DNA from 3 places in the Cytobacillus sp. FSL R5-0377 genome. Region 3 is predicted to be linked to each of the others. Evidence: riboswitches for the same ligand, from Rfam matches in the RefSeq annotation. Region 3 holds a riboswitch; each other region holds the start of a gene.
What was found. Region 3 has a riboswitch for cobalamin ahead of NSQ49_RS11505 (ABC transporter substrate-binding protein). Riboswitches for the same ligand answer to the same signal wherever they lie in the genome.
Positions count from the first base shown of each region.

Region 1: linked by a shared signal. The riboswitch ahead of metE (5-methyltetrahydropteroyltriglutamate--homocysteine S-methyltransferase) and the one ahead of NSQ49_RS11505 (ABC transporter substrate-binding protein) in region 3 are both predicted to bind cobalamin.
Region 2: linked by a shared signal. The riboswitch ahead of NSQ49_RS21220 (ribonucleoside-diphosphate reductase subunit alpha) and the one ahead of NSQ49_RS11505 (ABC transporter substrate-binding protein) in region 3 are both predicted to bind cobalamin.

Region 1 is NZ_JBBORA010000001.1:1,742,215-1,746,448, reverse strand. Features, by position in the region: partial or broken gene metE (5-methyltetrahydropteroyltriglutamate--homocysteine S-methyltransferase) at 1-2,273, opposite strand, end outside; cobalamin riboswitch at 2,414-2,600, opposite strand; gene NSQ49_RS08800 (DNA-3-methyladenine glycosylase family protein) at 2,703-3,623, opposite strand; gene NSQ49_RS08795 (bifunctional transcriptional activator/DNA repair enzyme AdaA) at 3,743-4,234, shown strand, end outside.
Region 2 is NZ_JBBORA010000001.1:4,158,478-4,162,711, forward strand. Features, by position in the region: gene NSQ49_RS21215 (hypothetical protein) at 1-661, shown strand, start outside; cobalamin riboswitch at 1,394-1,587, shown strand; gene NSQ49_RS21220 (ribonucleoside-diphosphate reductase subunit alpha) at 1,722-3,944, shown strand; gene NSQ49_RS21225 (ribonucleotide-diphosphate reductase subunit beta) at 3,955-4,234, shown strand, end outside.
Region 3 is NZ_JBBORA010000001.1:2,237,596-2,241,829, reverse strand. Features, by position in the region: gene NSQ49_RS11515 (FtsW/RodA/SpoVE family cell cycle protein) at 1-253, opposite strand, end outside; gene NSQ49_RS11510 (hypothetical protein) at 643-1,419, shown strand; cobalamin riboswitch at 1,499-1,706, shown strand; gene NSQ49_RS11505 (ABC transporter substrate-binding protein) at 1,874-2,833, shown strand; gene NSQ49_RS11500 (FecCD family ABC transporter permease) at 2,799-3,851, shown strand; gene NSQ49_RS11495 (adenosylcobinamide amidohydrolase) at 3,900-4,234, shown strand, end outside.

The sequences.
Region 1 (4,234 bases), 500 kb from region 3:
AGTTTTTCCCTGGCCTGACGCGCGGCATCCACCATCACGGCCAATGCCCCGGTGGCTTCTGCTATGCCGCGTGTTTTCAGGCCGCAGTCCGGGTTAATCCAGAACAGCCTTGGATCCAGGACCTTCAGTGCCCGGTCAATATTACGGGTCATTTCCTCCACACTTGGTACCCGTGGACTGTGAATATCATAAATGCCAAGTCCAATGCCCTTCGAATAGATGCTTTCCTCAAAGGCCCCAATCAGCTCGCCATGGCTTCTGGAGGTTTCGATGGAAATGACATCTGCATCCAGTGCATCAATGGCTTCGATAATATCTTTGAAATTGGAGTAGCACATATGGGTATGGATTTGGGTATCATTTTTCACAGATGCCGTAGCCAGTTTAAAGGCATCCACAGCTGCATGCAGGTAGCTGTCCCAATTCTTCCTTTTTAAAGGAAGCCCTTCCCTTAGTGCGGGCTCATCCACCTGGATCATCCGGATACCGTGCTCCTCAAGGGTTTCGATCTCTTTTCTTAATGCCAGAGCAATCTGGTTTGCTACTGCATAGCGGGGCAGATCATTCCGGACAAATGACCAGTTCAGAATGGTGATAGGTCCTGTCAGCATCCCTTTTACCGGCTTGGATGTCAGAGACTGCGCATAGACGGATTCCTTCAGTGTCATCGGTGCCTTGAAAAACACATCCCCATAAATGATCGGCGGTTTGACACACCGTGACCCATAGGATTGCACCCAGCCCCATTTCGTGAATTGAAAGCCGCCCAGCTTTTCGCCGAAATATTCAACCATGTCGGTCCGCTCGAATTCCCCGTGGACCAGCACATCCAATCCCAGATCTTCCTGAATGCTGATCCATTTTTTGATCTCAGCCTGTATAAATTGTTCATAGGCCTCATGTGTGATCTCGTCTTTACGCCATTTAAGGCGCTCTTTCCGGACCTCAGCTGTCTGTGGAAGGCTGCCGATGGTGGTTGTTGGAAGAATCGGCAGCTTAAAGGCAGCTTCCTGCGCCTGATGCCGGACTTCAAAGAGAGCGGACCGTTCCCTGTTCAATGCCTGAAGGTTCGCCATTTTTTCTCTTACCTCCTGATGCTTTCGTTCGGGCAGGTCCGCGAATGTTCGATTGGCAGCTGAGCTTGCGGCTATTTCATCGGCCGCTTTCTCTCTGCTGTTTTGAAGTACATCTGAAAGAATGGCGATTTCCCGCAGCTTTTCATTCGCAAAAGAGAGGCTGTTTTTTAATACAGGATGCAATTCTTCTTCATTTTTAACAGTAACCGGAACATGCAGGAGAGAAGAAGCCGGCTGGACAATCAGGTTCTCAGTGTATTCGGAAACTTCCTCCAGCAGCCTGAAGCATTTCTCCAAATCAGCTCTCCAAATATTGCGGCCATCAATCACACCGACGGCCAGCGTTTTATCCTTTGGAAATCCAAATTTCTTCAAGGCTTCCAGGTTCCGTCCATCATCATGGACAAAATCAAGGCCTATCCCGTGAACAGGGAGGGAGACTACTTCTCTAAAAAATTCCACTGAATCAAAATAAGTCTGAAGAATCAGCTTGATGCCCGGGACTGCTTCGCTTAATAGCCCGTACACATCTTTAAAAAGCTGGTTGTCTTCATGGGTGAGCGTGCTGCATAGAATCGGCTCATCCATCTGCACCCATTCAGCACCGGCTTCCTCAAGTTCTTTGAGTATCTGGGCATACAAAGGCACAAACAGGTGCACCATTTGAGCGAGTTCGGCCTTTTTATAGCCTTTCGCTAATTTGACAAAGGTGATGGGGCCGATGATGACCGGTTTGCCTGTGATGCCGAGCTTTTGCTTCGCTTCTTTAAAGAACTGGAGCGGCCGGTTTTCAGACAGGAAAGGAGTATGCTGGTCCAGCTCGGGAACGATATAATGGTAGTTGGTGTTAAACCATTTTGTCATTTCACACGCAACAGCAGAAGCGCTTCCCCGGGCCATATCAAAATAGGTCTCCAGTGTGACCTTGCCGCCGGTATAGTCGAAACGTTTTGGCACCAGCCCAAACATAACAGCCGTATCCAGCATGTGATCGTACATGCTCCAATCGCCGACAGGAACCAGATCAATGCCCTGGTCCAGCTGTTTTTTCAGATGATTCAGGCGCAGCTCCTCCATGTGCTTTAAAAAATCTTCTTTTTCAGTAGCGCCCTTCCAAAACTGCTCCAGCGCCTTTTTCCATTCTCTCTGTTCTCCAATACGAGGATATCCTAAGCTCGAACTCTTCACTTTACTCAATCTGACAACACTCCCGTCCTTTTTCTCTGTAAAATAAAAAATCTCTCTTTTCATTGAAAAGAGAGATAGTTGTGCATAGTTAAATAGAGTCGGGGCTTCCCCAACTTGCTTATCTCACTCCTCTCTATATACCCGTAGAGTACAAGTGCATACAACAGGCAGGTCTCCTGGCTCTGGTTCACCGCAGCTTAACCCTTCCCATTTCAGATGAAACAGTGGTTTGATATAAGCCGCTCCCCAATACAGTGGCGGGACCGCGCCGGCTTTTAACCGGTCTTCCCTTTTAACTGAACAAGATCGTTCAGCACCTGAAGCATTCGTTATGAAATTGTCTGGTTGTGCGCGGGTTTCGGAAACCCTCGCGAAAATTTAAAAAATTTAAATTTAAAGAAAATACTAGCATGGGATACTGATGCTGTCAAAAGATTTTTAGTACAGAACTCTCCACAAATAAAAAGCAGCGTATGCTTCCCATTTCTCCCAGCGGGCTGAATATTTCAGAATTTCCTCTCTCGCAGGCTTCCTTTCAGAGCCTGAGATCACTTTAATCGCATTATGCAGGCCGACATCATCGATAGGAAAAGCGTTCGGGAAGCGCAGGCACCGCATGAGGACATAATGGGCGGTCCAGGGTCCGATGCCGCGTATTTTCGTTAGCTTTTTTTCGGCAGCTTTTACATCTCCCTCCTTAAGCAGGTCCTCTTTCGATAGCTCGCCATTTGCCATTAAGCGAGCCACATCAATGAGATATTCACACTTTTTCACGGTCATTTTTAAGTCGGCCAGATCCTCCATGGTTAACCCCGCTATTGTTTCAGCAGAAGGAAAAAGCCAGTATCTGCTCCCGTCGTAATTCAGGCACTCCCCAAATTTTTCAACGAGCCGCCGCTTTAGTGTATATGCATATGTAAGGTTAATCTGCTGGCCAAGGATTCCCCAGGCAAGAGCCTCGAATAAATCGGGAATGCCCATCACCCGCAGTCCGAAAAATTGCTCAGCAGGCATTTTCAGCAAGGGGTCTGTTTGTGCCATCTCATAAAATGGGGTCAGGCTGGTCCCCAGGTCGAACCAATCATGAATAAATGCGGCAATTTCTCCTTTCATTTGATGAGGGACAGGCTTATGAATCCTGACAGATAGAAAATGATCTGCAGCGCTGCTTATTTCAAGCAGCAGCTTTTCATCTCTGATGGAAAGGGCGTGTCTAATTGTCTCCCCAGAAATCTCATAAAGGCATTCATTTGCCGATCGTGACAAATATCGCAGGTTTTCGGAAAAGCTGAAGTCAGGCGGGGTGAAAAGGACCAGGCCATTTTCAGCCTCTTTCCAGTTAACAAAATGAGAGTTCATTTGCATTCCTCCTTTTCTTTATTGTAAGTTTTCAGGATTACGTTATCTTGCGTTTATATTAAGGATTTCGCTGTTTTAGCCTCTTTTTTGTGTATACTTTTTAGCAGAGGTGAGTGCATGTGGCTTATGAACAGATTCCGGAAGAATATTGGAACGCAATAAAGGATTGCGACAAATCCTATGATGAGCTCTTTCTTTATGGCGTTAAAACGACAGGAATTTTCTGCAGGCCGTCGTGCCGGTCGAGAGTTCCCAATATTGGAAATGTCACTATTTTTAAAAATGCCGCTCAAGCACTGGCGCAAAATTTCAGGCCATGCAAGCGCTGCAAACCGGATGGCCTCAGCCTGCCTGCAGAAGTATGGATTAAGCAAATAACCGGGTGGATCGATCAGCATTATAAGGATCCGATTACATTACAGCAACTGGGGGACCTCTTTCATGGAAGTCCCTATCATTTGCAGCGGGTGTTCAAACGTGTCACCGGGAAGTCGCCCGCAGAATATATTCAGGATCTCCGGCTCGAAAAAGCCATCCATCTGCTGGAGGCAGGGGAGCAATCGATAGCCGATGTCGGTGCATCAGCAGGATTCCCCAGCACCCCTTATTTT
Region 2 (4,234 bases), 1.9 Mb from region 3:
GAAAGCTGCAGATGCTAGAACCTATACAGCTTCCACGTTAGAAGTAGAAGTAGAAAATGTTATAACTACAGAAGACGCTAAGGAGCTAAATACCGCTTGGATTCCAAAAAAGTATCAAACTAATCTTATTCTTCTTTTTCAGCTATTTATCGGAGGCGCTATTGCCGTGGTTCTAGAGCAATTTACTGGCATACCCTATAGTATATGGGCTTTGGTTCTTGGAATAGGCGGAAGATTAATAGGATTTTATCCAGACCGTGTCATGGAGCGTGCTAATGCTTTCACAGTTGGGATGGCAGGACTCGTATTTTTAATTATTGCTACTATGAACGATACGACATTCGAGATGTTTATTGGTTATCTTCCTGAAATGTTCTCGATTATTGCTGTCGGAATTTTGGGTATTATTATCGGAGGCTTTATAGGTTCAAAATTGTTTAAATGGGATCCTTTAAAGGGTCTTCCTGTGGCACTGACGGCTACAATAGGTTTCCCTGGTGATTATCTTATTTGCGAGGAAGTCAGCAGAAGCGTCGGCAGAAATAAAGAAGAAGAGGAAATGATATTAAATGAAATATTGACCCCGATGTTAATTGGTGGATTTACAACTGTAACAGCAGGATCAGTGGTAATTGCGAGTATTTTAATAAAAACGTTGTAGTCACTAAATTAATTTACAAGTCCCTTTTCTATTAAGTGGACCTTTAATAATGAATATAAGGTAGAGAATAAAAAAAGGGTGCGACATAGTCAGCGCCCTTTGGTTAGCCTTTTAGTCTAGTTCTACCCTATATTTAATGTGTTTTTTGACGCTCAGTCCTAATGATCATAGGTCCATTCTTATCCTTTTTTATATTCTCCAAATAACGTACTAAATAATTCTCCGTGATTCGGACTGGTACATACCTCCGCCGTGAACCAATGATATTCTCGGCCACAAACATTTTTTTCGTCAAATACATAAGATCTTGGCCTGTTTCTTTTTCTGCACTCTTGTATTGATCCGTCTGTGGCTCTTTGTCAGCTTTATGAAAAATACTCATTTAATGATACATGGGCGTCCGTTCACCCGAATCATTTAGGTAAGTTCAAAAGTTCAAACCTGGACATTCTCATAAGTTCTGGTGCTGTCCTCTCCATATAGCTATCTGGGACAAAATCTTTAAATGGGACATCAGCCTTTCTCTGTTTTTTTTGTTTTGCTTTCACTCATAGACTTGGAACAAAAATAGCAAAAATATGGCTCTTCATTTAGTTTATCTAGGTTACTACCGCAATAAGAGGGAGATCCCCTCATGTTTTTTTCTGCATGAACGATTAAAAATTTGTAATCTATTTCCCTATATGATAGAATCATCTACAACATATAGTATTAAATTAAAAGAATTAAAACTACATATAGATCGTGATTGGTGTCCTTTATGGACTTAATAGGGAATTCGGTGAAAAACCGAAGCTGTCCCCGCAACTGTAAGTGCAGACGAAAAGAGCATGCCACTGTACAAAACGCTTTATGGCGCTTGTATGGGAAGGGCTTTTAGTAGAGTGAAGCACAAGCCAGGAGACCTGCCAGGGCGATCGAAAGTTTCTTATCTTCGGGGATTGAGATGATGAAACGATCGCGTAATGGCCGTTTGTTCATCTGCTTACTGCTATTATTCTATCGTTTGATCCGCTCATTTTCCGAGCGGATTTTTATTTTGCCTTTAGGAGGAAGTAAAATGGTCCAAACCATACAGCCGATAGAAATTTTAGAAGAACTTAAGAATGAATTTCCGCAGCTCGGCATTGAACAACTGTTAAAAAGGTATGAAGAAATGAGTCAGCTGAGAGCAGAGGCCATGTATGACCAGCTTATACTTGATTGCATATCATTTATAAGCATTGAAGAGCCTGATTGGACGTTTGCCGCTTCACGTCTGCTTCTTAAAAAGCTCTATATCGAGTCCGGCAAAAACAGAGAATGCGATCCGGATGACTGCTACACACATTTTTATGCGCTAATTGAACGTCTGACAGATGTGGGTATTTATGAGCAGGATTTATTAGATATGTATTCTAAGAGTGAGATAAATGAACTGTCCCACTTTATTAATAAAGAAAATGACCGTTTATTTACATATCTGGGGCTGAAAATGCTGGCTGACCGATATCTAGCCAGGGACAAACAAAGAAATTTATATGAGCTGCCACAGGAGCGGTTTATGATCATCAGCATGGTGCTGATGAAAAAGGAGCCGAAAAGCAAGCGGCTTGAGCTTGTTAAAGAAGCTTACTGGGCAATGAGTGGCTTGTATATGACGGTTGCTACTCCAACGCTCGCTAATGCAGGGAAAAACTGGGGACAGCTTTCAAGCTGTTTTATCGAGACGGTTGATGACAGTCTTGATTCTATATATGACAGCAATACCGATATCGCATCACTGTCTAAAAATGGCGGTGGAATCGGAGTCTATTTGGGGAAAATCCGCAGCAGAGGCAGTGATATTAAAGGGTTTAAGGGGGCATCTTCCGGTGTGATTCCCTGGATGAAGCAGCTGAATAACACAGCCGTCAGTGTCGATCAGCTTGGCCAAAGGCAGGGTGCCATAAGCGTGTATCTGGATGTCTGGCATAAAGATATCTTCTCATTTCTTGATGCAAAGCTAAATAATGGAGATGAAAGGCAGAGAACACATGATTTATTCACAGGTGTCTGCATTCCGGATTTGTTTATGGAAAAAGTGGAAAGCCGCGGGTATTGGTATTTATTTGATCCCCATGAAGTCCGCACGGTAATGGGTTTCTCACTGGAAGATTTTTATGACGAAGGGGAAGGCGAAGGTTCATACCGCCAAAAATATAAAGAGTGTATAGATAACCCGATCTTATCCAGGGAAAAAGTTTCTGCTATCGAGATCATGAAATCCATCATGAGAAGTCAGCTTGAAACTGGGTCACCATTCATGTTCTATCGGGATGAGGTGAATCGAAAGAATGCGAATTCCCATTGCGGGATGATTTACTGCACCAACCTGTGCACTGAGATTGTACAAAACCAGAGTGTTACAAAGAGGGTCGAAGAATATACAAGGGACGGTAGAATTATTATCGAAAAACAGCCGGGAGATTTCGTTGTCTGCAATCTTTCTTCCATCAATCTTGCACGGGCCATAAATGAAGGAGTCCTTGAAAGACTTGTGCCAATTCAGGTGAGGATGCTTGATAATGTTATTGATATTAATAAAATTCCAGTTCCTCAGGGGCAGATCACAAATCAAAAGTACCGCGCGATTGGGCTGGGGACTTTTGGCTGGCACCACCTTCTTGCACTGAAAAAAATCACATGGGAAAGCGAAGAAGCAGAAGAATTTGCTGACTCTCTATATGAACAAATTGCTTTCTTATCGATAAAAAGCTCTATGAATCTGGCAAAAGAAAAAGGAAGCTATTCGGTTTTTAAAGGCTCTGATTGGGAAACAGGCGCCTACTTTGAAAAGCGGGGATATCTGGAGGCAGAGTCAGCCATGGACTGGGCTGCATTGAGGGAAGACGTAAGGAAGTACGGTGTTAGAAATGCCTATTTGCAGGCTGTTGCCCCTAATGCATCAACGGCTTTAATTGCAGGCAGCACTCCAAGTATTGATCCTATCTTTAACAAGCAGTATTCCGAAGAGAAAAAGGATTATCGGATCCCTGTTACTGCTCCTGATATAAATAGTGAGACCATTTGGTATTACAAATCTGCTTATCACATTCACCAGGAGTGGAGCATCAGGCAGAATGCAAACAGGCAAAAACATATAGATCAGGCTATTTCATTTAATTTTTATATACCTAACCATATAAAAGCTATAGATCTTTTAAATCTGCATCTTTCGGCATGGAAGAATAAATTAAAAACAACTTACTATATCCGTTCAACTTCATCAGAGGTTGAAGACTGCGAATCTTGCTCAAGCTAAAGGAGGACTTATGAATATTCTAAAAAAAAGACCAATAATTAATCAATTGGCACCTAATAAATCAACGTCAATCATCAATGGAGAATGCTCTAATATCCTTAATTGGGATGACGTCCGCTTCTCATGGGCATATCCAAAGTACAAAAAAATGCTCGCGAATTTTTGGACGCCATTTGAAATAAACATGTCACAGGACATTAAGCAATTTCCGAAATTAACGAAAAGTGAACAAGACGCATTTTTGAAAATCATTGGGCTGCTTGCATTGCTCGACAGTATCCAGACGGATT
Region 3 (4,234 bases):
CAAGCAATAGGATGCCGAAACCGTACAGCAGCCATGTGAGTCTCCGGATCTGTTCGCCGTCAAAATACATGACAATCCCTACAATGACCGCTCCAACAATGTAATTTTTAATTTGAGAGATGACAAAATTCCCTTCATATTGATTGGAGGATTGTCCGCTGTAAATCGCAATGCAGCTGATAAGAAAAAATAGCAGCAGAAGAAAACATAATGTCCAATCGAATCGGTCTGAGAATCTATTATTCTGTTTCATTTTTACACACCTGGTTCCTTTATCATTTACATTTTTATCCTATCAGAGAAAAATTAACCTTACAATGGAGAAAGTGATTTCATTGGTTAGACGAAAAAATCAATGGGATGGTTTCCTGCATTTTCAAAATAACGGTAAAAATTTTTTCGCATTGCAAAGATATTTTCAGATATTTTTGCTACAATAAGAGAATAAAATACTGGAAGTTTGGCAGACAGTTTCAATAAGGAAGCTGTCTTTTTATCGCAGTCTAACGGGCAATAAGATCCCTGCTTCAAGATTGTGAAGAATCAAGGAGGATATGCGGGGTCAATCTGCCCGTAAGGCCCGATTAATTCAATTAAGGCTATGAAAATACTACTTTGCGTAACGGCTCGGAGGTTTCGTCATTGAAAAGAAGGAATCAAACTATTCGTGATCTCATCTACATCCACCTTAATGAAAAGGATCAGTATGTGATGACCTATGGAATTGAGTTTGCAGAGTTTGCCCAGTCACTTGCAGATTCTATTAATAATTTGCTGCTGTTAAAGCACCGTTATGAAGATGGGGACTTTAATAGCCATACGATGTTCGATTATGTGTCAAGGGACAAGCTGGGCAGGCTGGTAGAGGATGATGTATACGGCTATGGCGATTTTTGCTGGATCGACTTCGAGGAAGAGGAAGCAGTGAATGAGCTTCCCGGCCAGGCCATTGCGGAGCTTCTTTATCTCAGTCATATCAAAGAGCATCTTAAGCCGCCTTTTTACAATTATCTGAGTAACCGGTATGTGTACCTTGCCCATGAGGATGGCTGGTTTAACCGCACATATTATCGCGATTTGAACGATTTTTACCGTATGCTTGGAGAAGTGGTTCCCGGTAAAATGGGACAGATGAAGGTAGAAAAAACACTCCTTGGCATTAAAAAGAAAAAGACGTATCCTCCTATCACGAGAGACGTGCTGCTTTCATTAAAGCCCCTTATGAAAGAAGGAGCTGTCCTTTCCATTAAGGATATTGAACAGAATCGGGTCCGGATTGAAATTCCGATTTGGATAATTGGTGATTTTGCCAATATGGATGATATGTATGATGAGTATGTAGCCTTAGTGAAAGAACCATGTGAAGCAAAGATTGTATTCGATAAGAAAACGAGGGAATGGAAAATCTACTCGCGTTAGACTCTGAACTTTTTTACAAGCTTCAGCAATTTTCTGTTACTTTTCCTGCGGGATGGTGTATAATCGGAAATAGAAAATTTTATATCGCAATAGAACAGGTGTCTTCTCAAAAGGGCTTTAAAGCAGGCTCTTTTGAAGACTTAATAGGGAAGCTGGTGAAATTCCAGCGCGGTCCCGCCACTGTAAATGGAAGCAGTCTGCAAAATCCACTGTACATGAATGTATGGGAAGGAGCAGAAAATGCAATGACCATGAGCCAGGAGACCTGCCTGATTCTTAAGCACCCATTAACCTACGAGGATAGGGAGGTGTTTGGTCCGGCCATCTATTCTGCATTTCTTGTAAATGACCATGCCAACATCTCCTTGCCGTTCGAGGGGATGTTTTTTTATTTTTACCGGTGGTGACAGGCACCACCCGAATTTTGTCGATAGTTCTAGGAGGATTGCTGAGTATGAAGAAGTTTTATGCATTTTTAGTAACGATGCTGCTCGCGGCAGGAGTGCTTGCAGGCTGCGGCGAGAGTGCCGAACAGCCTAAAGAAGAGAAAAAGGTTGAGGAAGGGCAGAAAGGTGCTTTTCCTGTAACAATAAATGACGCGCTTGATCATGAAGTGGTTATTGAAACTAAGCCTGAAAGAATTGTTTCTGTTATTCCAAGCAATACCGAAATAGCATTCGAATTAGGATTTAGAGAAGAAGTGGTGGGGGTCTCTGATTTTGATAACTACCCGCCAGAAGCTGAGAAAAAGGAAAAGGTTGGAGGTCTGGAATTTAATGTAGAGAAAGTGATCTCTTTGAATCCTGACCTTGTCCTTGCCCATGCTTCAACCGCACAAAGTTCGGAAGCCGGTCTTCAGCAATTAAAGGATGCGGGTGTGCCTGTCCTTATTGTCAATGACGCGAAGAACTTTGATGAGGTATATGAATCCATTGAAATGATTGGGACTGCAGCGGGAGCGAAAGAAAAAGCCGAACAGCTTGTTTCCGACATGAAGAGCAAGCTTGAGGAAATCAAAACAAAAGCACAAGCGATAAAAGAAGAAGACCGCAAATCGGTAATGGTTGAAGTTTCACCTGCTCCTGAAATCTATGCAGCCGGCAAGAACACCTTTATGGATGAAATGCTAAGTGCAATCAACGCAGAAAATATCATATCGGAAGAAGGATGGCCGAAGATGGATTCGGAAGCAATTATCGAGCGGAATCCGGATGTAATCGTCACCACACATGGCTTTTACACTGAAGACTCTGTCGGCAATGTCTTAAGTCGGGATGGCTGGCAGGATATTACCGCAGTGAAGAACAAGCAGGTTGCCGCTGTTGATTCCGATATGGTGACCCGCTCTGGCCCTCGTATAATTGAAGGAGTCGAGGAACTTGCAAAAGCAATCTATCCGGACGTATTTAAATAATAAATTACTGGCTTATACAACAGCAGCAGCTTTCCTGCTTTGTGCCATGCTGATGGGAATTTCAATCGGAACAGTGTCCATTCATCCCCTGACCATCATCAAAGTAATAAGCGCTGAGATTTTTCCCTTTGTCTCATTGGGAAAAACAGATATCATGCATGCAAATATTATTATGAACATAAGACTTCCGCGTGTACTGCTGGCAGGCTTGGTTGGGGCGTCTCTTGCAATTGCGGGAGCCGCCTTTCAAGGTTTATTAAGGAATCCCCTGGCAGATCCCTATACAATTGGGGTATCTTCCGGGGCTTCGCTCGGTGCAGTTTTAACCTTGTTCTTTGGTCTATCTATTCCGCTGGCAGGAATCTTTACACTGCCGTTATTCAGCATATTTTTCTCCTTTTTAACGATCTTTGCTGTTTTGCTTTTTGCGAGAAGTATTGAAAGATCCATGAAAGTGGAAACGATTATTTTAACAGGCATCATCTTCAGTTCTTTTCTAGGCGCCCTTATCTCTCTAATGATTGCACTGACAGGTGAGGAGCTTAGACAGATTATTGGCTGGCTTCTTGGCAGTGTATCCATGAGGGGCTGGGCGTATATTAACATTATCCTTCCGTTTTTTGTGATAGGCGCGGTTCTATTGCTGGTTAACAGCAAAGAGCTGAATGCGATGAGCTTCGGAGAGGAAAAGGCCCGGCATATAGGGGTGGACGTTCAAAAGAGAAAGATGATGGTCCTGATAGCAGGCTCCATCTTAACGGGTGCGGCTGTTGCGGTGTCTGGAACGATAGGGTTTGTCGGACTGGTGATCCCTCATCTGACCCGGATGCTGTGGGGTCCGGATCATAGGCATCTATTGCCGCTATCCATTCTGATGGGATCAGGATTCCTTATTATAGCCGATCTGGTTTCGCGGACAATCATTGCTCCTTCCGAGCTTCCAATCGGTGTGATTACAGCCTTAATCGGTGCGCCTGCTTTTGGGGTTATTTTAATGAAAAGAAAGAATAAAATTTAAGCACATAAAGGCGCTTGCGCTTTTCTATTCAGAAAGTAGTGATGAATCATGCTAAGAGTCGAGCAGATCACTGGCGGGTATGCCGGTGCTCCGGTTGTAAAAAATATCAGCTTTGAAGTGGAAAAAGGAGAGCTTTTCGGGATCTTGGGGCCAAATGGAAGCGGAAAAACGACGATTCTGAAGATGCTGAGCGGCGTTCTGCCCAATACATCAGGTGATATTTTAATCAAAGGTAAAAACCTTTCAGAATATACACCGAAAGAGCTGGCGAAAATCGTTGCCGTTTTGCCCCAGCATACCTCTCAGGCCTTTTCCTATACTGTAAAGGAAACTGTTTCCCTTGGCCGGTATGCCCATCAAAAAGGCTGGTTCCAGAGCTGGAC